5 linked regions of the Symmachiella macrocystis genome follow. The main gene of each other region encodes a partner of the protein of the gene in region 2 in a complex. Links are inferred from orthologs where the notes say so. Each region holds a gene or a part of one and is shown on either strand. Other genes may lie near its edges.

Region 1 (5,868 bases), 2.6 Mb from region 2 along the record:
ACCATCCCGCACCTGTTCGGCGATATCCCAACCGAAAAAGAAGCGGGCATACTCAAGCATAATATCATTCACGTCGCGATCCGGGTTCCAGCCCAAAGCCGTCCAGGTGAATTTGTTGATGTCATCGCCAACACCGTCGGAATAGGTCACAAAACCGTCGGCGTATTCATCAAACAGGTTGTGAATACGGGCATGCCCCTTTGGCCGGGGGGCAAATGGCTCGCGACCGAGCGTCTGTGCCAGGGCGCGGTCCCAGCCCGGCACCGGGTATTGCGCACGCAGGCAATGACCAATGTCCGCATAGCGGCGGATCGGGTAACGCGACGGCACCCGTGCGCGTTGTTCGTCAAGCAGAATCCGCGACCACGCGCCGTAGACCACCCCCGTCACCCACTCCGGTTGCTGTTGTTGTAGGTAATCGAAAAACCAATTATTCAATTCGGGTCCGAACCCTTGATTGGAAACCCACACACCAAGTCCGGGATGGATTTTGCGTGCCTGCTCGGCAAACCGACCCGTCCACTGGAACATCAAGTCGGGACGCCGGTGAGAACTCCCGCCGTCGCCGCCGGTGAGATAGATATGGTCCAAGTGCGGAATCACACGGAGTCGCTCCAATTGCGATTCAATCGCAGCCAACTCTTCGGCTTCAGTTTTCCCCTCGCCGCCGATCGCCGACCCAAACAGCCAGAAATCGAAACCGTAATCCTGGCAAATCCGCGACCACGCCACGGCCATCTCCGTGCCGGTCAATTTGGCATGCGGACCGTCAAGCCCCTTGAGCGAAAATGATGTCGTTTCGAACGCATTGGCGCCAAACACCGCCAATTCTCGCATGTATTGTTCATAAGTCTCAGCCGTCCAAGCGTCATAACAATGGGCAAGGGCGCGAAATCCGATTTGGTGTCCGCGATGAGGGTAGCGCGGTGCGGTCGCGATCCGGTAGTCGGCGGGGAACTCTATGGTTGCGGGCTTTAACTTCAACTGCAACATAAACCGCCCCACAGCAAACAGCACGCCTGGTTCGTCATACCCGGCCAGTACCACGATGGGACTCGTGCCTTGTTTGTCGACGGCAATGGCAAAACCTTCCGCCTGCTGGGGAACTTTCATTGAGGCAACGAACTCTCGCAATTCCACGGGAGCTTTGTCGGCGCGACAAAGCAAGATGACCGGCGTCTTGCTTTTGCCAAGTGACATGCCATGAGCCAGTTCAATTCCGGTCCGCTTGGCGACTTCTTCGGTGAGCACGCGCCGCGCCGTATTAATGACAGTGCCGTCGTCAGGCGTGACGATCTCTGCTTTCGAGAGATCAATCCAATCCGCCGCGAGCGCGTGGCCGGCAGAAATGGTGGTCAGCAGGACAACAGAAATCAACGTAAGAATAGACCGCATGCAGAACATGACCGCCCCTTCCGATGAAATGCGAATACAACCTATAGAAGTGAGGTTGCTCGATGGGGTGAATGGCAATGGGAGTTACGTGCCACTGCAAACTATCCCAACCGAGGCCGTATAGCAACGGTATCGCTAGTCTTTAAGAAGGGGAGCTGGCCGGCAGGCTGTCAGACGCTTTTCAACATGTCGGTCAAATAATCCAACACGCCGCGGGCATCGACCTCCATCACGACGTCGATGTTTGTCTGCCATTGCTCGGTCGCGCGGCGGTCGAAGACGGTCATGCCGCGGGTCAATTCACCGCGAGTCTCGACATCGATGACCATGCGCTGCGTCTCGAAAAACCGCGGGTGCGTGATGAATGCTAGAGCGGCCAATTCGCGGAGTTGAATCCCCTCCAAGCCCAAGTGCTCATGGTGCGACCGCAGGTAGTAGGAGAGCGTTTCGTGTAAAAACGCTTGCTCCGCAGATTCCGATTCCAGGCCCAACCGGTTGAATTCCTCAAACGTCATCACGACTTGGTTACTGACGTCCAGCGGGACGATGGTTTTGGTGGCGGGGCTGTTGAGAACGTTTCGCGCAGCGGTGGGGTCGTAGAACATGTTGAACTCGGCAGCCGCGTTCGCGTCACCACCGACGGCCACTGATCCGCCGAGACAGACGAGGTCGCCCAACAAACTCAAAAAGTCGGGGCAACGTTCGCAGGCGACTTCGATATTGGTCAGCGGACCTAATGTCAGCAGTGTGCACTCATTGGGACTAGCCCGCACGAGATCAGTCATCAATTTGGCCGATTCATGCCGATGGTGCAGGTCGGCGACTTCAATTTGGCGGTCACCCAGGCCGGACGGGCCATGCAGTTTGGCGATTTCGCTAATCGCTTGTGACTTGTCGGCGGTCGGTTTGGCCCCGCTTTCGGCGGCGGTTCCCATACGGGGCCGCTTGTCGGGGTCGATTTGTTCCACAATGGTTTGCAGATTGCGGGTGGCAACGTCGGCCGGGACGCAACCCGCTGTAGCGGTGAGGGCGACGACATCAAGTTCGGGGTCGCACAAAGCCGCAATGACAGCTAGGGCATCGCCAATTCCTGGGTCGACGTCTATGATCAACTTTCGAGGCAAGAGTGGACTCCTGGGTTGCGCTCGCTCGTAACACTTTTTGTGGCAGAACGTTGCGCATTCTATGCCTCGCCCGGAATTTGGTCAATTGCGAATGCGCGTACCGCGCAAAACGATATCACCGCAGCAGCAACTCGGCCTGAGTCGCGATTTTTGTTATGGTGTATTGAGGAATCAAATGCCGCCCATCACTGGCGCAACTTCGCGCGATGGCCGATCGATTTGTTAGGGGTTTGGATTTTTCGATGAGCCATCTTCCATGAGCAATTTCACCGACGCGATTTTAAAACTCTTGCAGCGCCAAGACCTTTCGGCCCAGGAAATGCGGGACTGTGTGGGCGGCATTATGGACGGCCAATGGACGGCCGCCGAGATCGCCGCACTGCTGACAGCCTTGCGGATGAAGGGCGAAGCTGTGGGTGAAATCGTCGGCGCGGCTCAAGCGATGCAGGAACGCGCCGTATCGGTTCCCAGCGACAAGACGGGATTGCTGGACACGTGCGGGACCGGGGGCGACAAATTACACACCTTCAATATCAGCACGGCGACGGCGATCGTCTCTGCGGCACTGGGGATCCCGGTTGCCAAGCACGGCAATCGCAGTGTGTCCAGTTCGAGCGGATCGGCGGACGTGTTAGAGGCCTTGGGCGTTAAAGTCGACGTTCCCGTGGCGACCGTCACAGAATGCCTGGATGAAATCGGCATCGGGTTTTGCTTCGCACCATTGATGCACGGAGCCATGAAACATGCCGCACCAATCCGCCGAACCTTGGGGTTTCCGACGATTTTCAATCTGCTGGGACCGCTGACCAATCCGGCCCGTGCTGAATTTCAACTGCTGGGGGCCAGTCGCAACGCGACCGCTGAGATCCTGGCGGCAGCTGTTGCCGAACTAAAGCGCTCGCGGGCCTTGGTGGTTTGTGGCAATGACGAATTGGACGAAGTCAGCCTGTGGGGCACCACCTTGGCCTGGGAAGTGCGCGGTACAGAGATTTCGCAGCATGAATGGTCAGCCGCATCGTTTGGTGTAGACGAATGTTCAGCGGCCGACCTACGTGTGGAATCGGCCGAGGAGAGTGCTCAGGTCATTCAGGAGATTTTCTCCGCAGAACCTGGGCCGCACCGCGATGTGGTGGTTGCCAACGCCGCCGCGGCATTGTTGGCCGTCGGCAGAACCGAGGATCCCATGGAAGCCGCCACAACAGCAGCAGAGGCGATTGACTCCCGCGCTGCGGAGTTGGTTTTGGCGAAACTGGTCGCCATGACCAATGCGAATTGACGTCCAAAAGTTGAGTCTCGTGGCGGGAATTCTATAATTCCAGGTACAGAGCGAGCATCAAGCCAGGAATAGGGCGAACAGTGCCACCAGCCAAGCCGATCGGCAACGAACACGGGTATTCCCGGAAATGAGAAGCGGCGCATGTGACTTGCAGCGGGACCTTCACGTCATATAATTCAAGGTGAACGACTTTTTCCTTAGTTGTGAGTCGGAAACAGCGAGACGGTTTTCAGATTTGACAGTTGGCGGCTTCCCCACGAGCCAAACTTGCGGGGAAGTGATGATAAATCGGAGTTTGTGATGCGTGAATGGTTTCGGAATATCTGGGTGGCGGTTTCAACCGTAGTCAGCGGGATGTGGGTTACGATGCGCACCATGCGTAAAACCTACGGCCGTCGAGCCTTTACGCAAGTTTACGAATACCCCGAAGTCCCGGTTCCCGTCAAAGCGCGATACCGCGGATTTCACCGCTTCGACCTGACAACCTGCATCGGCTGCGACAAATGCGCCGCTGCTTGTCCGGTGGATTGCATTTACATTGATAAAGTCAAAAGCCCCGTCGGCAAAGGTTTTCGGATCGACGGTTATACGATCGACTACACGAAATGCATGTTTTGTGCATTGTGTGTCGAACCTTGCCCGGTCGATTGTATCTTCATGGGGTCTAACCACGACTTGAGCAGTTACGGCCGCGACGGTTGCGTTGTGGATTATGCCAAGTTGCCATTGGAAGTGGCGTGGGGACAAACTACGCTGAATCCCACGGCCGTGGCGGAATCCAAAGTGCTCTCCGAACCGGTCTGGGTCAAAGGCGAACCGAGTCCGTTTGAACCGGCGGAATCATAGTCATTTGCGGGATACGCGTACTAACTTTCTTTCAAAACCCACTCGACGGAATCGCGACACAAAAATAACGATGGCTTTCAGGTTTTGAAGCTCATCTCTAAAACCGCTGCCTGTAACCAGCATGTTGGTCGTAGGACGACCCGCATGTCGGTCACAGCAGCCTATTTCATACAATTGGCCTCACCATGGATTCCACAACATTCGATGGGAAGCTCTTCACGGTGGAAGAGGCCCGCAAGACCTTGCCGTTAGTTCGCGCGATCGTCGGTGACATCGTACGCCAGGCGAAGGATGTTCGAGAGCGCCAAGAGCGTTTGAAGCGTCTGCATCATTCGCAGGTCAAACGGTCGCAAGAGAGCGACGCCGACAATCCTTATCGTGAGGAAGTCGAGCAGATCGAACAAGAACTGCGCCGCGATGAAGAAAAGTTGCAGGAGTACGTCGACGAACTGCTGGAACTCGGCGTTGAATTCAAAGATTTTGAACGCGGTCTAGTCGATTTCCCGCACGCGATGGACGGCCGGGTGGTTTACCTGTGCTGGCATCTGGGCGAAGAGGAACTCGCGTACTGGCACGAAGTGGACGCCGGATTCTCGGGGCGTCACTCACTTCTGGAAGACTCGCTGACGAGCGAGAAGCCGCTGGATACACAGGACGCGAGTGAATGAGGCATTCGCTCGAGTTTATCAAGCTATAAGAAATAACGATTCGGTAACGGTGCACCGACTCCCTGGATACCTAATAAGGCAATCGCAAGACAATGACGGATTTGGTCGGACACTTTTTGATGTTCACGCTGGTCGGCGTGATTTTTCTTCTAGCTCCGTTGCTCATCGGCCTTTTGGTTCGCCCCAATAAGCCGACAGATGAAAAAATCTCCGTCTACGAGTGCGGCGAACCGACCATCGGCACCAGTTATATTCAGTTCGACCTACGATTTTACGTGGTCGCATTGCTGTTTATTATCTTCGACGTCGAAGTCGCCTTCTTCTTTCCTTGGGCCATGATCTTCGGCGGCTCCATGCAGTTGGCCGATGCACAACTCGATCACCGCGCCGAACTGAGCGCCAAACTGCTCAACCAACCCGCAACTGCCGCGACGCACGAAATTTCGCGGCAAACCGCCATGGACATCGGCTTGCTGGGCGTTGGAGACATTCTCGTGTTCTTCTCCGTGTTGCTCGTCGGTTTTGCCTACGTCTGGAAACGGGGCGACTTGGATTGGGT
Region 2 (5,966 bases):
CCACGGCGCTGTTCATGGTTGTGCTGGCAACTACGGCTGATGATGCAGCCGCCGCAGCGGTGAGAATAAAATCGCGGCGGCCGAGCGTTGGTAATTGGGACGACATGGCAGCGATCCATTCCTATGTTGGAAATAGAGTTAATGATTTTTTTGGCGGACATTCAGCATACACAGTCCAATCGTTGGTTTCCAAGATCAGGGTGGGTGGCCGTGTGCCGGAGCAAAGCGATCTCCCATCCGCCTGCATTTTCAGTGCGTCCCAATGAGCGCGTAAAAAACACCCGGTGATGAAAAAATTCATCGCCGGGTGTCTGGTTTTGCTTACGACGCAATGTGTCGCAATTACTTCGTGCTGGCTGTGCTGGGCGCGGGGGCGGGTTCCGGAGCGGGTGCTTCGGTGGGAGCTGCCGCCGGTGCCGAAGGAGCACAGGAGGAGCCGCATGATCCACAGGAAGAACCGCAGGAGGATCCACATGATCCGCAAGAGGAACCACAAGCCGACTGCTGGCAGCTACCGCAGCTTTGAGTCGAGCATTGCGCAACGCAGCAGCTCGGCGCCGGTGTGCAGCAAGCTTGCGTGATCACCGTCGGCTCGCAGCTAGTTTGCGTGCAGCATTCGGTTTGTGTGTAGCAAGCGGTTTGTTCGCAGCAACTGGTTTGCTGACAGCATCGCTTGGATCGACGCTGGGTCTTGCAGCAAGAAGAATACCGCGCCTTCTTGCATTTGACCTTACGACACCGGTTCCTCGCTTCCGCGTCGCTGGACATGAACGCCAACGCCATCACTACCATTACCGAAGTCACAATCATTTTTCGCATCATCGTCAGACACCCTCCATATGAGTCTCAACTGTGTGAATCCATGATCCCGGAACTGTCGTATAGCCGTAAATGCGAATCCTGCAGGCTTAAGCCGGTCTCGTTCGCCGCCACCCAGACGTCCCCTGGGTGAAACCACGGCGATCACTGGCGCTGAGTATAACCGGGGGGAATTTGCGGGCAAGACAACGGCGGCAAATTTATCGCTTTCCGCGCATCTTCGCAAATTCGGACAATCCCCAAGCTGGATCGAGTGAATTGCCGAAAACTCCTACTGACACTTTGCGTACTATGTTACAGAAGACTTAATAGATCCTGCGGTCGACTTGAAAGTACAATCGGTAAGGCGACCTTAGACAGCAATGCCCACCCACGACGGAGATCTTCACTATGCACCGCATTTTATCCAGTCGTTTGGCTTGGGGCCTCATTTTCCTGAATTTCACCACGATTGCAGCAATATACGCCCAGAATTCTCGCCCGCGCAGCACAACACCCCGCACTGGCAAACTGCCTGATACGCATCTGGAGATCCAACTGCTGACCGGCAATGGTGGCGCGAATCGGACGGCGCAGCGCTGGTCGGAGTACTTTCAGAAAATGAATGTTGCTGTTCGCATCCGCCGGGCAACGCCGCGTGATGAGCCGGGCGTGACGGAAAAAAATATTGGAAATTCCGTGCGGCGGGTCATCGTCATCGCCGGAATGGACCGTCAAGGCCGCCTGATTCTTCCCGGGCGGATGTTCTCACTCTCGCAGGGCGGCAGACTCTCGGAATGGTTAGACGAACTGCGGACCTACGGGGCGCAAGGTTCCCCCGATGGGCAGCCGGCTTGGGGTTTGACCAAAAAACAATTGGACCAAGTGCTTCTGCCGCTGAAGCGTCCGCTAACCATCGATCCACTCGGCAAGGATCTGTTGGCGGCAATGGTCTTGTTCGCCCCTGATCAGGAAAAAGGGGACTTGCCGATTCACGTCACTCCTGAAGCCAAAGAAATCATGGCCCAACCGCGCAGCAAAGAATTGTTTCCGCAATCGTTGGCCGGACTGAGTCGCGGTACGGCACTGGCGATCCTGCTGCGGCATTATGGACTTTGCTTTACGCCACAACGGACTCCCACCGGAGATTTGGAACTTTCCGTGCGCGATATCACCAAGACCAAAGAACCTTGGAAAGTCGGCTGGCCTTGGCCGGTCGATACGCCTCGCTCCAGCATTGCGCCGAATCTCTTCAAATACGTCACCGTCGACCTGGAAGATCGACCACTGGCTGACGTTGTGGAAGCCGCCTCGTCGGCCATTGAGATCCCCATCCTGGTGGACCACGCCGGTATGGATGAATGGCATATTGATTACGATAAAATTCAGGTCACGTTTCCGCGCAAAAGAACAACCTGGGGCCTGGCTATTCAGCGCATCGCTTTTCAATCGCGACTGCGACGGGAGTTGTATATCGACGAAGCCGGCAAACCGTTTGTGTGGTTGACTCCGATTGAGTTCAAACGCAAGCCGACAGTTAAGAAGAAGTGAGGCTTGAGGACAGAGGGGGGCATTTGTGGGGTTTGTGCATGGCGACGCTGTGGTCTTGAGGTGATATCGGCTATGCTTTGCGCAGCGTTGTGAATCCGCTGTGTCTTGCTGTTGAGCTCACCGAATGTTTTCTGGTCCACAAATTGTCGCCACCTTGAAATCACTCGGCATCACGCATGTCGTGTGGCTTCCAGACAGCACATTCGGCGCGTGGGAAGCGGCACTCAACGATGCCGAGGGCTTGGAACTCATCCGGGTTTGTCGCGAGGGTGAAGCTTGGTCGATTGCCGCCGGGCTACACATGGGCGGCGCGCAACCGCTTCTGATCATCCAGTGCACGGGGTTGTTTGAATCGGGCGACGCACTCCGCAACGCGATTTACGACTACCAGCTGCCGTTGTTCGCGCTGGTCGGATATCGCAGTTTTCTGAATCAGGACGCGATCCCCAACGACTCAGCCCGTGTCTTTACGGAGCCGATTCTGCAAGCGTGGCAGTTGAAGTATTGCCTGATCGATGCTCCTGAAAAGCTCCCCGAACTGGTAGAGCTCTACGAGGAATGCCAACGCGACGGTGCTCCCGGCGTCGCCCTGATCGCCGAAGGCCGCATGTAGCGGTTGGCTGCGTGGCTATTCGTCGATTCCCAGGTTGCTTCTCGATCACTCTGGCTCCCAAGCGCCGCTGGATTGCGACAATCGTTGTCTAAATGACAACAGTTCACGGAGCTCCTGACTTATCGCACCCGCTCGGTGAATATTCGTATCGTGATACCTTGTATGGTGTTGCGCCTGTTGACATCGGTTTCCACACTCCAGTGGTACGGGAATCGCGGTTATGTTTCATAGCAAGCAGCAAGACGAACAATGGCCAGCAACGGTGTCGATTTCAACCGAACACCATTTCCCAACCAACGTGCTTGCCGTGATGGCGGAGAGACAGACCGACAGATAGCGAAGCGAAATTTGAAAACAACCGACTACCTACCCGGCGGGTTCGCTGCAATCCCCGTTTTTTGACCGCACGCTGGTCAGCTAGCGGGCTCGCCGTTTTTAATAAGTGCAAAAAGCCACCAGCCTGATGGACTGGTGGCTTTTTTGCGCGCTTGTCCCCGCAAGACAGGTTTCCTCGGCGAGTCTCCATAGGCTGAAACCGCGAACAATCTGTATGTAAAGCACAGTACAGAGACAAGCAGACCGTTGGCGCCACGAATCCCAGGATTACACTCGGAAATCCCTAGTTCGAAACGTCCCGTTTCTGATGGATCGAGAGGGCAATCGGGACCGCCGCGTGCTTCTCGATTTTGAGAAATGAAGGGCTTGCGCTGCCGGTCGCTTGAATCGCCTCAACAGTTGTGGCATAGTTCACGCTTCGCTGAATTCGCCGAAAGCGTTATGCGCTGAGGCTTTCAGTTCTGGCGAGCGGCGTGGACGTCGCTTGAGGTTTTGCACAAACCGCTGTCAGTTATGTCCGGTCGAATCGACTTCTGCGAAGTTGGTCCGTTTCCGCCTCCGGTGGGGAGCACTTTTGTGACATTTGCGTTGTTTGGAATTGATAGCATCAGTGATATCTTCACCGATGCCTGGTGGAAATGGGCGATAGTAGCGCTGATTCACGCGGTGATCATCGTCAACTTTTTCGCTGTTGCTCCGCTATTTTATATCTGGTTGGAACGAAAAGTCTCCGGTCGCATCCAAGACCGCCTGGGTCCAACCCGGGTGGGTGGGAAGTTCGGTTGGCTACAGACGTTGGCCGACGGGATCAAGTTGATCCAAAAGGAAGACCTATGCCCGCAAGCTGCCGATGGCATGCTGTTTCGTGTGGCACCGTATATTGTCTTCGTCGCCTCGTTCGCCGCATTCATCGCCTTGCCATTTAGCAACGGCTGGATCGCCCAGAACCTCGACATCGGGCTGTTTTTTGTACTGGCGGTGATGTCGCTCGAAGTGATCGGCATCATTTTGGCCGGGTATGCAAGCGGTTCGAAGTGGGCGCTGTTTGGTGGAATGCGTGAAGCAGCCCAGATGGTCAGCTACGAGATCCCCATGGCGATCTGTGCGTTAATTCCAATCGTGGCCGTCGGATCGCTGAACTTGGTTGAGATTAGCCAAATGCAATCGGGTTGGTTTCTTTCCGATTGGTTGATCTTCCGCAATCCATTTACCTTCATCGGGTTCTTTGTGTATTTCACCGTGGCAACGGCGAGTGTGAAACGGGCTCCCTTTGACTTGGCCGAAGCGGAAAGCGAATTGGTTGCCGGTTTCCATACCGAATACAGTGGAATTCGCTGGTCGTATTTCTTTATGGCGGAATATGCGGGAATGTTTGCGGTCAGTGGAATCGCCGTCTTGCTGTTTTTGGGCGGCTGGTACACCGGGATCGCTCCTTTAGATAATACATTGGTTTCACTGCAATCTGCCGGTCCCTACGGGCTGGCCAGTTATGTCGTGAATCTGTTCTTTATGGTTGTGTTCATCACCAAGGGCAGCTTGCTCGTCTTTTTGCAGATTTGGATTCGCTGGACGTTTCCCCGTTTGCGGATTGACCAAGTGATGATGACTTGCCTGAAGTATCTGCTGCCGATGAGTTGCGCTTTGTTCCTGGGTGCGGTGCTGTGGCCCTTGGCCATGTATCAAATCAAAGGGGGCAACGAGGGCGAAGGGCGGACACAGTTTTTTGGGGAATCGATCGCGGACAAGGTGACGCAATTGGATTCCAACGCCACGAAATCACAGCCTGACACGCCGTTGCCGGCCGTTGAAGAGGAGGGGCGGTAATGTTTCAGGAGTTCCTGTTCTGGGTGTTTGGGATTGCAGTTTGCGGCGGCGCTTTGGGTGTCGTGCTGAGCCAAAACATCGTGCGTATGGCTTTTTGGTTAATTATTTCACTCGGCTCGACGTCGGGACTCTTCTTTCTGCTGCAGGCCGACTTTGTCGGGGCTGTCCAACTGATGGTCTATGTCGGCGGGACGTTGGTGCTGTTGATTTTCGGAATCATGCTGACTGCCAGTGGACCGTATGTGACGATGAAAACCTCGCCGACCGAATGGGTGGTGGCGGCCATTGTCAGTTCAGCGCTGCTGGGTTTGATCACAGTCTCCGCCTTTGGTGTGGATTGGCACGCAGTCGACGGGGTCGTCAGCGGGCATGCAACGGAAAACCGTCCTGAAGGTTACACGACCGCTCAACAAGGTCGCACGATTCGACCGCTTGGTTTTGCGTTGCTGGGAGTAAGGCCTGACAAAGACCTGAATCAACCCGGTGAACCGACAGGCGTCGGGTATTTGCTGCCGTTTGAAATTGTTTCGGTGCATCTGTTGGTCGTGCTTGTGGGCGCAGCGTATTTGGCACGGTCCAAACGACGGATTGACCCTTTGGCGAAAACGACAGCGAGCTAAATTAGACGCCGCTTGTTCGGCGGTGAAACGACGGAAGTGAAAGTATGGGAAGCGAACTCAATTTTTGCATTTTTATCTCAGCCGTGCTGTTCGTGGCGGGCGTGGTCTGCATGGCCACCAAACGCAACGCGATCGGCGTGTTGATGGGCGTGGAGTTGGTGCTCAACGCCGCGAATTTGAATTTTGTGGCATTCGCGAACTATACGGCATTGGGATTAGACGGA
Region 3 (5,899 bases), on a different replicon or contig from region 2:
AACCGGTCCCCGCTTCGTTGGAAAATGCCGCCCGTTTAAAGCCGATCACAAGCACCCCCAGGATTCCGCCCTTGGCGGCGTCGGCTTGAAATGCTGTGCGGAAGATCTCTTCGATCGCCCAGGGAATACGGTCGAAGTTGACGAACAGAATATACAGCGAAATCAGAATGTAAATTCCGCACATCAGCGGAACGATTTTCTCCGCCGTCGCGGCAATCCGGCGGATGCCGCCGATAATCACAACCCCAACCGCAACAGCCATGACCAGCCCGTAAACGAATTCGTTTCCGTCCAGCCAGGGAAGCTTGGTTTTGATGGCGCCCAACGACTGGTCCACCTGAAACGCGCAGCCACCGCCGAATGAGGCCAATATACAGAAGATCGAAAACATGACTGCTAGGCATTTGCCGAGGGCTCCCAGGCCTTTTTCACGCAAACCATCGGCCAGATACCGCATAGGTCCGCCGGAAACCTGGCCGTCCGGATCGACGTGCCGGTACGATTGGGCCAGCGTGCATTCCACAAATTTGCTGCTCATCCCGAGCACGCCGGCGACAAGCATCCAGACCAAAGCGCCCGGTCCGCCGGTGCCAACAGCAATCGCCACGCCGCCAATGTTCCCCAAACCTACGGTTGCCGACAGTGCGGAGGAGAGCGCCTGGAAGTGCGAGACCTCGCCCACGTCGTTGGGATCGTCGTAGTCTCCCTTCACCACCCGCACCGCATGCCAGAAGCCGCGGATGTTGATAAAGCCCATACGTATCGTAAAAAAGATCGCCCCGACGACGAGCCACACAACGACCACCGGCAATTTTGTGCCGATCAGCACCTGTTGGTCCTGGGGCAAGTCGGCTGTGGCCGGATCGACATAAGGTCGCCATTCCCCGGCTGAAAAGTCGTAATATGGCACGGGGTAAAACGCAAAGGTCGCGACCGGTGCCACGAGATACTTCCCAAAAAACTCATCGACCTTGGCGATCCAGTTAGATTGGACTGACGATGTGTCGGTCGCCTCATTGGTATCAGCGGCTGATTCGCTGGCTGACGATGAGGGTGTCTCTTGAGCGGAGGAAGGTGGGGGGAAGGCAAAAAACGTTGCCGCGGCGAGGGCTACGATGACGCAGGAAAAGGTTTTGCGCATGTCGAACTTGTTTCCCCTTCGGTTCCAAGTAGTGGTGACCGGAAGCAGGCCCGACTGGGGACTGCGCTCGAACGAATATAACAGGCCAATAGTTATGAAGAAACTGTGATTGTGCCAGTCAACACGCCAAGCTGTTACTGCATCCGATTGATGCCGTTGAGTTCTCAGTGTCAATTGTCGAGTTGCCAAACGCAAATTTGCCAGGATTGTTTTGAGAGAGCAGCTGCCTTCTTCTATCTCATGCACAACGTCCCCGCTTTGAAAAATGCAGGTGTTACCCGGCTGGGCGGGGAGCGAGAACCACTCGATGTCATGGTCAATTCATCACGTCAAACCCCGAGGATTTCTTTTTCGCATTTTTAGTTGTCAAAATTACTTGAAATGTATAAGATGACGTTGTAGCGAAGGTGTATTTCCTGCCTGAGCGACACAAATGATCGGCTGTAAATCCTTATGAAGAAAACACTTGAGAGTCAGGATCGCGAGTTCCTTGAACGGTTGCAGCGACTCAGCTGCGGAACCGTGCAGGAGATTTGCAAAGAGTTGGGGGTGACGGCGACCGCCGTTCGCCACCGGCTGGTTCGACTACAGAGTTTGGGATTTGTCGGCCGTGATCTTGTCCGTGAAGGACGCGGTCGTCCGCATCACGTTTATCGCGTCACGCAGGCGGGACAACGTGAGTTGGGGGACAATTACGGTGATTTGGCGCTTGTGCTTTGGCGGGAATTGCAGTGCATCCCCGACGAAGCGGTCCGTGCCAAAGTCGAGTCGCGGATTCGCGACGCGATGGTTTCGCAATACGCACATGCGGTCAACAGTCCGCAGTTGAGAGATCGCTTTCAACAATTGGGTGAGGTCTTAGCGAAACGCGGATATGACGTCGAAGTTGATCAGTCGTCCGAGTTACCGGTACTCCGTGAAAATAACTGTCCGTATCAAGAATTGGCGGATAGCGATCGCGGGATTTGCGAGATGGAAGAAGAAGTTTTCGAAAAGGTTTTGGGAGTGCCGCTGCGGCTTTCCCAGTGTTTTTTAGATGGTCATTCCTGCTGCGAATTTGAGCCGGCTGAAATGGCTTCACCCCCTGTTAATGATGCAGCAGATTCTCGGTAGTCCCCATGGATTGCGATAGAGGATAGAGTTGCTAAAGTGGACATAATCGGTCGGCGGTTTGACAGTGAAGCCGACTTGTCCTGGCTGGACACAAATGCATTGTTCAAGCCACTTTAGTTCCGTAGACATTCGAAAGTAGACAACCTCAAATGCCCTGGATCGACGAACGCTTTGAAGAAAACGTTGTGGTCACTACGTTGGAACAAGGGATGAACTGGGCGCGGCAGTCCAGTATTTGGCCCATGACGTTTGGGTTGGCGTGTTGTGCTATCGAAATGATGGCCGCCGGAGCCAGCCGATTTGACTTGGATCGGTTTGGAGCGGGTGCGTTTCGCGCAACTCCGCGTCAAGCTGACCTGATGATCGTTGCCGGCACGGTGACCCACAAAATGGCCAGCCGTGTGCGTCGACTTTACGAACAAATGCCCGATCCCAAATACGTCATCGCCATGGGCGCATGCACGGTGGGGGGCGGCCCTTATTTCAAATATGGTTACCACGTGGTCAAGGGTGTCGATTTGGTTGTACCGGTCGACGTCTATGTCCCCGGGTGCCCTCCGCGTCCTGAGGCCTTGTTGGAAGGCCTGATGCGGGTGCAGGATAAAATCAAAGCCAAGCGTATTGCCAAAGGGGCAATCGATGAATTGCCGGTGCCGCACCACAGTGGCCAAGTGGCGATTCCAGAAGTTCTGGAAGTTTGATTCGCCGCGCCGCGAATCACGAGTGACGAACCTTGGTTTTAACCACCAGGGAGTTTTGAAACCGATAATGCTGAAAGGCAAGTTAGCGAATCCGGAATGACCAGTTTACTGAAAATTGAAGATCTGCGGGTCAGCGTTGATGGCACTCCCATTCTCAAGGGAGTCAATCTCGACATCCGCCAAGGCGAAGTCCATGCTTTAATGGGCCCCAACGGCTCGGGGAAAAGCACACTGGCGTTCGCATTGATGGGGCACCCCAAATACGAAATCACCGGAGGCACGGTTGAAATCGACGGCGTGAACCTAGTCGATTTGGATCCAAACGAACGAGCGCGACTCGGTTTGTTTCTGGCATTTCAATATCCGGTGACAATCCCCGGCGTCAAAGTGGCCGACTTTTTGCGGCATGCGGTGACCAACGTTCGGAATCCGGATCGCAAAGAAGGCGAAAATCTGATCCCGATGCGGGAGTTCCGTAAGGAACTGAAAGGCAAAATGGAAGAGTTGGGCATGGATCTGGAATTCGCCCGACGCTATTTGAACGACGGTTTCTCCGGCGGCGAAAAGAAACGGATGGAGATTCTGCAACTGGCGATGCTCAATCCCAAATTTGCGATTTTGGATGAAACCGATAGCGGTTTGGACAGCGATGCCGTTCGCGTTGTGAGCGAAGGCGTGGCTCGACTGTCCGGCAGCACCGAGATGGGTGTGTTGATCATTACGCACCACGAACGTTTATTGGAATTCAACACTCCGCAATTCACGCACGTGATGCTAGCGGGACGCATCGTCGAAACCGGCGACGCATCGTTGGCGGCCGAATTGCACAATCAAGGTTATGCCGGTGTCCGCGAGAGACATCCTGAGGCGGCTGCCGAAGAAGTCACTGAACAAGTTGCTGGCTGAATATCAAGTTGCTTCTAAACTCTCAGGCGATTTTGCAATTCTGTGTGTAACAGCTTTGCAAACCGGCGTAACCGGGTTTTGAAACGGGCTTAGAAAACCGCGTGAAGCTAACATCACGCTGGGAGCGATAACGACATGACGACCGAACTCGACACACAATCCACAGCAAAGCCCGACATCGGTGAATACCAATATGGATTTCACGATTCGGAAGAGGCCTACGTCTTCAAAAGCCGTAAAGGCTTAGATACGGAAATCGTCCGGCAAATCTCCGAGATGAAAAAAGAGCCGGAATGGATGCTCAATTTCCGTCTGCAAGCGCTGGAGACATTTTTCAACAAGCCGCAGCCGGAATGGGGCGGCGATCTGTCGCAGTTGGACTATCAGGACATTTATTACTATGTCCGCGCATCGGACCGTCCCGAAGGCAGTTGGGATGATGTTCCCGATGACATTCGTAAGACCTACGATCGCCTGGGAATTCCGGAAGCAGAAAAGAAGTATCTCGCCGGCGTGAAAGCGCAATACGAGTCCGAAGTCGTCTACGGCAGCCTGCAGGAAGACCTGGAAAAGCAGGGGGTGATCTTCACCGATACCGATTCTGCTTTGCGAGATCATCCGGAATTGTTCCGCGAATACTTCGGCACGGTCATTCCGCCCAACGACAATAAATTTGCCGCTCTGAACTCGGCCGTCTGGTCGGGGGGATCGTTTATCTACGTTCCGCCGGGTGTGCACATCGAATTTCCGTTGCAGGCCTATTTTCGCATCAACTCGGAAAATATGGGCCAGTTCGAGCGGACGTTGATCATTGTCGACGAAGGCGCCTCGGCGCATTATGTCGAAGGCTGTACCGCTCCGACCTACAGCAGCGAAAGCCTACACTCGGCGGTGGTGGAAGTCATCGTCAAAAAAGGAGGCCGGTTCCGCTACACGACGATCCAAAACTGGTCGAACAATGTCTATAACCTCGTCACCAAACGAGCGATGGCTTATGGCGATTCGCTGATGGAGTGGGTCGATGGCAACCTGGGTTCGCGGTTGACGATGAAGTACCCGGCCATTTTCCTGATGGAACCGGGTGCCCGCGGCGAGACCTTGTCGATTGCCTTTGCCAACGATGGCCAACACCAAGACGCCGGTGCGAAGATGGTGCACTGTGCCCCGGACACGTACAGCCGGATTATTTCTAAGAGTATCTCCAAAGGAGGCGGCCGTTCGAGTTATCGTGGCTTGGCCAAGGTGGCCAAGGGAGCACACGGTTCAAAATCGAATGTGATTTGTGATGCGTTGATTCTCGACGACATCAGCCGCAGCGATACATACCCCTACATCGAAATCGACGATGACGACGTCACGATCGAGCACGAAGCGAGTGTGTCGAAGATCAGTGACGAACAACTGTTTTATCTGATGAGCCGCGGCCTTTCCGAGGCGGAGGCGTCATCGATGATCGTAACCGGATTTATCGAGCCGCTCGTTAAAGAGTTGCCCATGGAATATGCCGTGGAGATGAACCGGTTGATTGAACTGCAGATGGAAGGCTCCGTCGGCTAATTATGGGTCGATGGTCAACCCATGTTGCCGTTACCCCCCGGCAAATCCGGGGGCTGATGGATTCCATTTGACACGCACCAACCGTTTCAGCCCCCGGCTTTGCCGGGGGGTTAGTGCACGGCATACCGGCGCTCATAGAAAACATCCCCGTACAACACACACATATTGCGCACACGAGACATGAACTCACCAGTGGACACGATGACATCTCCCGCGAAGACCGACGGCGGATTTGATGAAGCGGCCTTTGCCCGTTTTTTAGATGCACGCGACGAACCCGATTGGGTCACCGAATTGCGGCGCCGGGCATTTGAGCTGTATAGCAAAAAGTCGCAAGAGGAACTCGATCCCGAAGAGTGGAAACGGGTCGACATTCGCGGATTTGATCCGTCGGCATTCACGGTCCATCCCACGGCCGACACAGCCGCTGAGCTTGAAACGCTGATGCACGACCGAGCGACCTATGCCGGTGCCGTCGCGC
Region 4 (5,947 bases), 2.6 Mb from region 2 along the record:
ACGTGAACCCGCTCCTGTTGCGTAGTCCCGCGCGTCTCGTTTGTCTTTGCGAATTCCCTTCCTGATCAGGCAACCCGCCACGATGAATGCCACAGAAATTCATAAGCAACTTGTTGAGAAATTCGGCGACAAAATCATCGCCGTCGACGCCGACGCTCTCGACCCCTGGATTGAAGTCGCCCCCGACGCGATTGTGGAAGTCAGCACATATTTACGAGACGCAAGCGAACTGCGATTCGACGGGCTGAACAATCTGAGTGGCGTGGACTACTTTGAACCGGACGAAAAGAAGGCAGCGAAGTTCGAACACGAGCCGCACCTAGAAGTCGTCTACCATCTATACAGTTACACGCACAAGCATTTTTTGACGGTCAAAGTCAAACTCCCCCGTTGGCAAAACGACCAGCAAGGACAATTGCCGGAAGTGCCCTCGGTGACCGGCGTGTGGGGCATCGCCGATTGGCACGAACGAGAAACCTACGACCTGATGGGTATCCACTTCAGTGGACACCCGAACTTGCGGCGAATTCTCTGCCCGGAAGATTGGGTCGGTCATGCGTTACGCAAAGATTACGACTTTCCGCTCGAGTACCACGGCGTTCGCAACTAATCCTCGCCAGCGGCTGGGCGGGAGCCTCGCTCTTACCAAGACCACATACGAACTCCGTGAGCAACTGCCGGCGGCACGGTTTAAATTCAAACGACAACACAGCACCGCGAGACCGCGATGAGCATTCAAGTAGAAGATCCCCGGGTCATTGAGTTTGACGTCCGTACTGACGAGATGTTGGTCAATATGGGGCCGCAACACCCCAGTACCCACGGCGTGTTGCGATTGTTATTGCGGACCGACGGTGAAGTCGTGCACGAAGTCACGCCGCACATCGGCTACCTGCATCGCTGCGCGGAGAAAATCGGCGAGAACCTGTCTCCCCCGCAATGGATTCCCTACACCGACCGGATGGACTATCTGGCCGGCATGAATATGAACCTGGGATTTGCGCTGGCGACCGAAAAACTCATCGGCATGGAAGTTCCTGAAAAAGCGATGACCCTGCGGGTGATGATTGCTGAATTGGGGCGCATCGCCAGCCACCTGGTCGGCATGGGCGCCTACGGCTTAGACCTGGGAAGTTTCAGCCCGTTTCTTTACGCGTTCCGCGAACGCGAGATCATTCTCGATTTGTTCGAAGAAGTCTGCGGTGCGCGGCTGACCTATAGCTACATCACCGTCGGCGGCGCCACGCATGACCTGCCGGCATCGATCAACATTCCGCCCGGACTGGCTTCGTTGACCGGCCGTGATCCGCACGAACATGTCTCCTGGATGGAGGCGACCGAAATGTTCCTGGATTGGTTGGAGCCGCGGATCCTCGAGTACCACACGCTGCTGACTGAAAACTCCATCTTCATCAAACGGACCGCTTCCATCGGCGAACTGTCGCGTGAAGACGCCATCAGCTACGGCTGTACCGGTCCGGTACTGCGGGGTAGTGGTGTTGATCACGATCTGCGTCGCGACGGCGAAAGCATCTACACCCGCATGTACGAAGGTTACGAGTACGAGATCCCGGTTGCCCCCTTTGCAAAGGCGCCGCCCGAAGCGGTCCTGGGCGACAACTGGTGCCGTTTTTACGTGCGGATGATGGAAGTCGTGCAATCGATCGGCCTGGTTCGCCAAGCAATCGCTAAATACCCCACAGCTGCCGGTGAGTACCGCGTGCCGTTTAAGTTGAACACCAAACTCCCCTCGGCCGAATGCTACTTGGAAACCGAATGCCCCCGCGGCCAGATGGGATTTCATCTCGTCGGCGACGGCAAAGCGGCACCACTTCGCGCACGGGCCAAAAGCTCTTGCTTCTGCAATCTGTCCGTGACCGCCGACCTCTGCCGCGGCTGCCTGCTAGCCGACATCCCATCGATTGTGGGTTCGTTGGACGTCGTGATGGGTGAGATCGACCGCTGAGTCGCACCTGCTGTCGCGCACTTTCTTGGCAATAATTTCTAAGTCGCAGTCAAACCCGGCAATCTGGCCAAGCTGCGCGGCAGCATTCGCCGTGTTTGACGGACTGCGCCTTGTCTAGGCTTCGAGCGGGCGCATCTATTCGCTATACTTTGCGGCGGATGTGGATTATCGATCTGCAGGCGATTCCGCCATTTTGGATAGAAGCGCGACCGCGAGAGATGTTGGGGACTGCCCTCAGTCTGATCGGTTCGTGTTGCTTGTCGCGGCGTGATTCATTAAACCACATCCACGCGGCTATTTTCCGTACATTGGTCGTTCCGCGCGGCGCGCAGTTTGATGCGCGTCGGCATCATAAAACGAAGACGAGACGGCGAAATTCATGGCTAAACAAAAAACCCTCCACGAAAAATTGACCGAACTGACCAGCAATTTGTGGTGGTCCTGGCAACCCGAAGTGGGCGAAATCTTTCGCAGCATCGACCCGATCCGTTGGTCAAAACTGGCACACAATCCTGTCATCTTGTTGCAGGAGTTTCCGCCCGAAAAGCTGGAACGCCGCGCGATGGAAATGGGCCTGAACACCAGGATTAACTGGGCGTACCGGCGTTGGGTACGTTATATGGAATCAACCGATGCCTGGGGTGCACGGCACGCCGGCGTGTTGGGACAACGGCCGGCCGCCTATTTCTCGGCCGAGTTCGGCCTGCATGAATCGCTGCCGATTTATTCCGGCGGACTTGGTGTGCTTTCAGGCGATCACCTGAAAAGCGCCTCCGACTTGGGTGTGCCGCTGGTCGGCGTGGGGCTGTTCTACGACGAAGGTTATTTCAACCAATACATCGACGATAACGGCTGGCAACAGGAATCGTATACCGAACTCAACGTTGACGATCTACCGGTCCGACCGGCACTTGATCCCGAAGGAAAACCGGTGGTGATTTCCGTCGCCACCCGCGGTGGAGATATCCATGCCCGTGTCTGGCGCGTGGATGTCGGCCGCGTCAAACTGTTTTTGCTCGATGCTGACATCGAACAAAACAAAGACGAAGATCGCCAATTGACCGCCCGTTTGTACGGCGGCGACCAACGCACGCGGATTCGTCAGGAAATCATGTTGGGCATCGGCGGCGTGCGCGCTCTGGAAGCGATCGGCATTCAGCCGGGCATGTTCCACATGAACGAAGGACACTCGGCGTTCGCGGGCTTGGAAGTCATTCGTCGACGGATCACCGAAGACGAACTCGGTTTTGACGAGGCGCTGCGGGAGACGGCTGCCATGTGCGTCTTCACTACGCACACTCCGGTTCCTGCCGGCCATGATCGCTTCGACGCGGACTTGGTCGAAGAACACCTCGGCCCGTTGCGTGACGAATTGGGACTCAGCCACGATGCTCTGTTGGGCTTGGGTCGCGTCGAACCGCAAAACATGCACGAGTCGTTCTGCATGACCGTCTTGGCATTCAAACTCAGCCGGCAGGCCAACGCGGTTTCCAGTTTGCACGGCGTTGTCAGTCGGCGCATGTGGGCGAATTTGTGGCCTTGGCGGAGTGAAGAAGAAATTCCGATCGGACATATCACCAATGGCGTGCATGTGCCGACATGGCTGGCGGGACAAATGCGGTTGCTTTACGACCGCGTGTTGCCGGATCATTGGTATTTGAACTCCGGGCAACCGGAGGTCTGGGCCGATTTTGAGTCGGTTTCGCCGGGCGAATTGTGGGAAACCCACCAATTGCTGAAAACCCGCTTGATCGATTATTCGCGGCGAAAGCTGATCGCCCAAGCGGAGCGGCGCAAAGAGTCGCCGGAGCAAATCGAGAAAATGCGAACCTCGTTGGATCCACAGATCCTCACGATTGGATTCGCGCGGCGGTTCGCACCGTATAAACGATCCGATTTGTTTATGCGGGACTTGGACCTATTGGCCGATCTGATCGGCGACGAAGAGCGGCCCATTCAATTCATCTTTGCCGGCAAGGCTCACCCAGCTGACGACAACGGTAAAGCCATCGTACAGCGGATTCACCAGTTGTCCCAGGATGAGCGTTTCCGCGGGCGGGTGGTGCTGCTGGAAAACTATGACATCAATCTCGGCCGGCACTTGGTGCAAGGGGTCGACGTCTGGCTCAACAACCCGCGGCGTCCGTTGGAAGCCTCGGGAACCAGCGGCCAAAAAGTGGTCCTCAACGGCGGGTTGAACTGCTCGATCTTGGACGGTTGGTGGGCTGAGGCCTACGATGGCAGCAACGGCTTCGCCATCGGCACAGGACGTACGCACGTGAATCAAGAGATTCAGGATCAACGCGATGCCGACAGCCTGATGAAGGTACTGACCGAAGAGGTCGTGCCGCTGTATTACCGCCGCGACGTCGACGATTTGCCGCAAGAGTGGATCAAGCGCATGAAGCGCGCCGTGCGAACCTTAGGCTGGCGATTCAACGCCGACCGCATGGTGATGGACTACGTGCTGCAAACCTACATCGGCGCAAGCGGCGGTTTGTCGTGCGATATGGACCTCCATTAGCGAGCAGCGCGCTAGTCGGTAACATCGCAAACATAGGGCTCGCCGCTGAGTCGGCGGGCCCTTAAAGTCCGGCGCGCCGGTTTGTGGTTGTATGCGTTCCTCCGGAGTCAAAACGACAGATGAACGTCGGTTGGGTTATCGATGCAGGGCTCTTTGATCATTATCGTGACCAATTGATTGCCGATATTCGCGCACAAGGTCACGAAGTACAGCTGATTAATGATCCAAAGGCTGGTTACAGCTGGGATGACGAAGGCTGTTCGTATCGTGAGGTCTTTCCTAAAAATGCATGCGCCGTTGTCCACGGTGACATTGAAATCGTGTCACGAATTTCACGCGAACGACGTTGGAAGCCAGGGGTGTTCGCAAACTTCGAAAACTTTGCATGCTCCTCATACTATTGCCATTTTGGGGAACACCTCCTCAACAATGACTACATAATGCTGCCATTCGGTGAACTCCGGCGGTGCCGTGAATTCTTGTTCGACACACTGGGATGCGACGATAAGATTTTCATTCGTCCTGATTCCCCGTTAAAGCTGTTCACTGGCCAAATTGCCTCAACAAGTACCTTCGATGCCGACTTGGAGTTGATGGGCTTTTATGATGTTCCTGCCAATGCCGTCGTTGTCGTCAGCTCGCCAAAATCAATCGTCGCTGAGTGGCGTTTCGTCATTGCAGACCAAGCCATCGTTGCGAGTTCAGAATATATTGATTCTGAAAAGTTTGCTCCCAAAGCGGCGAAAGACCCGAAAGCCTTGGAGTTAGCAGAAATCATCGCCTTATCAGCGTATCAACCAGAGCGTGTCTGGGTGGCTGATATTTGCAGAACGGACCAAGGTGCGTATCGGTTGTTGGAAATCGGCGTGTTCAATTGCGCTGACCTGTACGCATGCGACACAGCCGCTATCGTTAAAGCAGTTTCAGAGGTTGCACTCGATACTTGGCGTCAACAAGTATGAAACCTCTGTCCAGCGAATTCTCGTGCATCGAATGGTTACCGGAACGCCGGATGGCTCAGTTGCGTTCCGGGCGGGGCTTACCGTTGGCGCCTGCGGCGTCTAAACCGGTTTTGATGCAGGTGCGTAGCTCGCGGAGGGTGACCGGCTGGACCAGGACCTGTTCGGTCGGCGTGATGTCGACTTCCGCTTTTTGATCGGCTTGGTTTTCCGGCAGCACGAGTACGGTGACCATCGGTGAACCGTTTCGCAACCGGGCTGCTTCTTGGAATCCCTCCAGGGCACCATTGCCGACCGACTCACCCATAATCACCATGCAGTCGGGAGGTGCCGTCGCCAATCGATTCAACCCGCGTTGCAGGTCGTTGAGCATCAGCACGCGAAATCCATGTTTCGAGAAATAGCTCCGTAAGTCATTTTGCTGTTTCGAGCGATCCTCGATGCACATCACCGTGCGCATGTCGCTATCACGCCGTCGTTGGCGCCGCTTGGACGGCT
Region 5 (2,744 bases), 2.6 Mb from region 2 along the record:
GCCGCCGACGGTGATGTAGCTATAGGTCAGCCGCGCACCGCAGACTTCTTCGAACAAATCGAGAATGATCTCGCGTTCGCGGAACGCGTAAAGAAACGGGCTGAAACTTCCCAGGTCTAAGCCGTAGGCGCCCATGCCGACCAGGTGGCTGGCGATGCGCCCCAATTCAGCAATCATCACCCGCAGGGTCATCGCTTTTTCAGGAACTTCCATGCCGATGAGTTTTTCGGTCGCCAGCGCAAATCCCAGGTTCATATTCATGCCGGCCAGATAGTCCATCCGGTCGGTGTAGGGAATCCATTGCGGGGGAGACAGGTTCTCGCCGATTTTCTCCGCGCAGCGATGCAGGTAGCCGATGTGCGGCGTGACTTCGTGCACGACTTCACCGTCGGTCCGCAATAACAATCGCAACACGCCGTGGGTACTGGGGTGTTGCGGCCCCATATTGACCAACATCTCGTCAGTACGGACGTCAAACTCAATGACCCGGGGATCTTCTACTTGAATGCTCATCGCGGTCTCGCGGTGCTGTGTTGTCGTTTGAATTTAAACCGTGCCGCCGGCAGTTGCTCACGGAGTTCGTATGTGGTCTTGGTAAGAGCGAGGCTCCCGCCCAGCCGCTGGCGAGGATTAGTTGCGAACGCCGTGGTACTCGAGCGGAAAGTCGTAATCTTTGCGTAACGCATGACCGACCCAATCTTCCGGGCAGAGAATTCGCCGCAAGTTCGGGTGTCCACTGAAGTGGATACCCATCAGGTCGTAGGTTTCTCGTTCGTGCCAATCGGCGATGCCCCACACGCCGGTCACCGAGGGCACTTCCGGCAATTGTCCTTGCTGGTCGTTTTGCCAACGGGGGAGTTTGACTTTGACCGTCAAAAAATGCTTGTGCGTGTAACTGTATAGATGGTAGACGACTTCTAGGTGCGGCTCGTGTTCGAACTTCGCTGCCTTCTTTTCGTCCGGTTCAAAGTAGTCCACGCCACTCAGATTGTTCAGCCCGTCGAATCGCAGTTCGCTTGCGTCTCGTAAATATGTGCTGACTTCCACAATCGCGTCGGGGGCGACTTCAATCCAGGGGTCGAGAGCGTCGGCGTCGACGGCGATGATTTTGTCGCCGAATTTCTCAACAAGTTGCTTATGAATTTCTGTGGCATTCATCGTGGCGGGTTGCCTGATCAGGAAGGGAATTCGCAAAGACAAACGAGACGCGCGGGACTACGCAACAGGAGCGGGTTCACGTTGCTCGATGGGGAGTGGCGCGGGAACCGGCGGACCGTCCTGCTTGGCCTTTTCTTGGATTTCTTGTGCCACGGCCCGGACCCAATCCAAGTCGCCCCGTTTCCAGACGTAGGCAAAACCGACGAGCAACACGGAGAAGAACACGAGAATGTCTCCAACGCCCAGCAAGCCGATGTCCATGGCGGTTTGCCGCGAAATTTCGTGCGTCGCGGCAGTTGCGGGTTGGTTGAGCAGTTTGGCGCTCAGTTCGGCGCGGTGATCGAGTTGTGCATCGGCCAACTGCATGGAGCCGCCGAAGATCATGGCCCAAGGAAAGAAGAAGGCGACTTCGACGTCGAAGATAATAAACAGCAATGCGACCACGTAAAATCGTAGGTCGAACTGAATATAACTGGTGCCGATGGTCGGTTCGCCGCACTCGTAGACGGAGATTTTTTCATCTGTCGGCTTATTGGGGCGAACCAAAAGGCCGATGAGCAACGGAGCTAGAAGAAAAATCACGCCGACCAGCGTGAACATCAAAAAGTGTCCGACCAAATCCGTCATTGTCTTGCGATTGCCTTATTAGGTATCCAGGGAGTCGGTGCACCGTTACCGAATCGTTATTTCTTATAGCTTGATAAACTCGAGCGAATGCCTCATTCACTCGCGTCCTGTGTATCCAGCGGCTTCTCGCTCGTCAGCGAGTCTTCCAGAAGTGAGTGACGCCCCGAGAATCCGGCGTCCACTTCGTGCCAGTACGCGAGTTCCTCTTCGCCCAGATGCCAGCACAGGTAAACCACCCGGCCGTCCATCGCGTGCGGGAAATCGACTAGACCGCGTTCAAAATCTTTGAATTCAACGCCGAGTTCCAGCAGTTCGTCGACGTACTCCTGCAACTTTTCTTCATCGCGGCGCAGTTCTTGTTCGATCTGCTCGACTTCCTCACGATAAGGATTGTCGGCGTCGCTCTCTTGCGACCGTTTGACCTGCGAATGATGCAGACGCTTCAAACGCTCTTGGCGCTCTCGAACATCCTTCGCCTGGCGTACGATGTCACCGACGATCGCGCGAACTAACGGCAAGGTCTTGCGGGCCTCTTCCACCGTGAAGAGCTTCCCATCGAATGTTGTGGAATCCATGGTGAGGCCAATTGTATGAAATAGGCTGCTGTGACCGACATGCGGGTCGTCCTACGACCAACATGCTGGTTACAGGCAGCGGTTTTAGAGATGAGCTTCAAAACCTGAAAGCCATCGTTATTTTTGTGTCGCGATTCCGTCGAGTGGGTTTTGAAAGAAAGTTAGTACGCGTATCCCGCAAATGACTATGATTCCGCCGGTTCAAACGGACTCGGTTCGCCTTTGACCCAGACCGGTTCGGAGAGCACTTTGGATTCCGCCACGGCCGTGGGATTCAGCGTAGTTTGTCCCCACGCCACTTCCAATGGCAACTTGGCATAATCCACAACGCAACCGTCGCGGCCGTAACTGCTCAAGTCGTGGTTAGACCCCATGAAGATACAA

The links.
Region 1: the proteins of nuoH (region 2) and CA54_RS07295 are in contact, whole or in part, in a cryo-EM structure (PDB 6ZJN), measured with the Thermus thermophilus proteins. The link is inferred for Symmachiella macrocystis from one-to-one orthologs. Residues at the interface, in WP_096411122.1 of Thermus thermophilus: Arg41, Phe42, Val44, Arg45, Met46, Thr296, Tyr354; in WP_096411123.1 of Thermus thermophilus: Thr2, Leu3, Lys4, Leu6, Ser9, Thr13, Tyr16, Leu17, Val22, Thr23.
Region 3: the proteins of nuoH (region 2) and CA54_RS26195 are in contact, whole or in part, in a crystal structure (PDB 6Y11), measured with the Thermus thermophilus proteins. The link is inferred for Symmachiella macrocystis from one-to-one orthologs. Residues at the interface, in WP_096411122.1 of Thermus thermophilus: Arg36, Val44, Arg45, Met46, Gly47, Pro48, Asn49, Arg50, Val51, Leu57, Gln58, Ala61, Asp62, Ile64, Lys65, Ile67, Phe68, Lys69, Glu70, Ile72, Val74, Glu223, Ala224, Glu225, His233, Thr234, Glu235, Tyr236, Ser237, Trp241; in WP_096411117.1 of Thermus thermophilus: Arg16, Glu17, Gly18, Leu24, Leu27, Val28, Trp30, Gly31, Arg32, Asn34, Ser35, Trp37, Thr54, Asp55, Ala56, Asp59, Ala61, Arg62, Phe63, Gly64, Glu66, Val67, Phe68, Arg69, Ala70, Ser71, Arg73, Gln74, Ala75, Asp76.
Region 4: the proteins of nuoH (region 2) and CA54_RS07315 are in contact, whole or in part, in a cryo-EM structure (PDB 6ZJN), measured with the Thermus thermophilus proteins. The link is inferred for Symmachiella macrocystis from one-to-one orthologs. Residues at the interface, in WP_096411122.1 of Thermus thermophilus: Ala224, Glu225, Gln226, Glu227, Ala295, Trp297, Phe298, Arg299; in WP_223903221.1 of Thermus thermophilus: Pro35, Ser36, Asp139, Gly141, Ala142.
Region 5: the proteins of nuoH (region 2) and CA54_RS07305 are in contact, whole or in part, in a cryo-EM structure (PDB 6KHJ), measured with the Thermosynechococcus vestitus proteins. The link is inferred for Symmachiella macrocystis from one-to-one orthologs. Residues at the interface, in WP_126985484.1 of Thermosynechococcus vestitus: Gln8, Lys26, Trp29, Leu30, Pro33, Met34, Met37, Leu38, Leu83, Ile84, Phe85, Lys86, Glu87, Asp88, Val89, Leu90, Pro91, Ala92, Thr100, Ala104, Val107, Ile108, Phe111, Leu112, Tyr114, Ile115, Ile125, Ser126, Leu128, Phe133; in WP_126986108.1 of Thermosynechococcus vestitus: Gly6, Tyr7, Glu8, Tyr9, Phe10, Gly12, Phe13, Leu14, Ile16, Cys17, Ser18, Pro21, Ala24, Leu25, Ala27, Ser28, Leu31, Arg32, Pro33, Ser35, Arg40, Leu41, Thr42, Thr43, Tyr44, Glu45, Ile51, Gly53, Ala54, Trp55.

The regions. Positions count from the first base shown.
Region 1 is NZ_SJPP01000001.1:1,879,775-1,885,642, forward strand. Bases 3,102-5,868 are described here. They hold CA54_RS07295 (NuoI/complex I 23 kDa subunit family protein), read left to right. Parts: upstream 3,102-4,095; coding sequence 4,096-4,641; downstream 4,642-5,868. Other genes in these bases: trpD (anthranilate phosphoribosyltransferase), read left to right, coding at 3,102-3,795; CA54_RS07300 (DUF2203 domain-containing protein), read left to right, coding at 4,863-5,309; CA54_RS07305 (NADH-quinone oxidoreductase subunit A), read left to right, coding at 5,402-5,868. Also shown: CA54_RS07280 (hypothetical protein), read right to left, coding at 1-1,395; CA54_RS07285 (nucleoside hydrolase), read right to left, coding at 1,566-2,519; more of trpD, read left to right, coding at 2,776-3,101. UniProt on the Escherichia coli protein: NDH-1 shuttles electrons from NADH, via FMN and iron-sulfur (Fe-S) centers, to quinones in the respiratory chain. The immediate electron acceptor for the enzyme in this species is believed to be ubiquinone.
Region 2 is NZ_SJPP01000001.1:4,449,940-4,455,905, reverse strand. What follows is about bases 3,102-5,966. They hold nuoH (NADH-quinone oxidoreductase subunit NuoH), read left to right. Parts: upstream 3,102-3,811; coding sequence 3,812-5,122; downstream 5,123-5,966. Other genes in these bases: nuoK (NADH-quinone oxidoreductase subunit NuoK), read left to right, coding at 5,787-5,966; CA54_RS17345 (NADH-quinone oxidoreductase subunit J family protein), read left to right, coding at 5,122-5,742. Also shown: CA54_RS17370 (phosphotriesterase family protein), read right to left, coding at 1-106; CA54_RS29435 (hypothetical protein), read left to right, coding at 308-526; CA54_RS17360 (hypothetical protein), read left to right, coding at 1,210-2,349; CA54_RS17355 (thiamine pyrophosphate-binding protein), read left to right, coding at 2,474-2,962. UniProt on the Escherichia coli protein: NDH-1 shuttles electrons from NADH, via FMN and iron-sulfur (Fe-S) centers, to quinones in the respiratory chain. The immediate electron acceptor for the enzyme in this species is believed to be ubiquinone.
Region 3 is NZ_SJPP01000003.1:699,603-705,501, reverse strand. The notes cover bases 1,382-4,179. They hold CA54_RS26195 (NADH-quinone oxidoreductase subunit B), read left to right. Parts: upstream 1,382-2,403; coding sequence 2,404-2,955; downstream 2,956-4,179. Other genes in these bases: sufB (Fe-S cluster assembly protein SufB), read left to right, coding at 3,997-4,179; sufC (Fe-S cluster assembly ATPase SufC), read left to right, coding at 3,052-3,861; CA54_RS26200 (helix-turn-helix transcriptional regulator), read left to right, coding at 1,595-2,254. In the rest of the region: CA54_RS26205 (alanine/glycine:cation symporter family protein), read right to left, coding at 1-1,141; more of sufB, read left to right, coding at 4,180-5,418; Fe-S cluster assembly protein SufD, read left to right, coding at 5,599-5,899. UniProt on the Escherichia coli protein: NDH-1 shuttles electrons from NADH, via FMN and iron-sulfur (Fe-S) centers, to quinones in the respiratory chain. The immediate electron acceptor for the enzyme in this species is ubiquinone.
Region 4 is NZ_SJPP01000001.1:1,885,721-1,891,667, forward strand. Bases 1-2,846 are described here. They hold CA54_RS07315 (NADH-quinone oxidoreductase subunit D), read left to right. Parts: upstream 1-727; coding sequence 728-1,966; downstream 1,967-2,846. Other genes in these bases: CA54_RS07305 (NADH-quinone oxidoreductase subunit A), read left to right, coding at 1-25; CA54_RS07310 (NADH-quinone oxidoreductase subunit C), read left to right, coding at 83-610; glgP (alpha-glucan family phosphorylase), read left to right, coding at 2,346-2,846. In the rest of the region: more of glgP, read left to right, coding at 2,847-4,490; CA54_RS07325 (ATP-grasp domain-containing protein), read left to right, coding at 4,610-5,452; CA54_RS07330 (protein kinase domain-containing protein), read right to left, coding at 5,508-5,947.
Region 5 is NZ_SJPP01000001.1:1,884,217-1,886,960, reverse strand. It holds CA54_RS07305 (NADH-quinone oxidoreductase subunit A), read right to left. Parts: upstream 1,786-2,744; coding sequence 1,216-1,785; downstream 1-1,215. Other genes in the region: CA54_RS07295 (NuoI/complex I 23 kDa subunit family protein), read right to left, coding at 2,546-2,744; CA54_RS07300 (DUF2203 domain-containing protein), read right to left, coding at 1,878-2,324; CA54_RS07310 (NADH-quinone oxidoreductase subunit C), read right to left, coding at 631-1,158; CA54_RS07315 (NADH-quinone oxidoreductase subunit D), read right to left, coding at 1-513. UniProt on the Escherichia coli protein: NDH-1 shuttles electrons from NADH, via FMN and iron-sulfur (Fe-S) centers, to quinones in the respiratory chain. The immediate electron acceptor for the enzyme in this species is believed to be ubiquinone.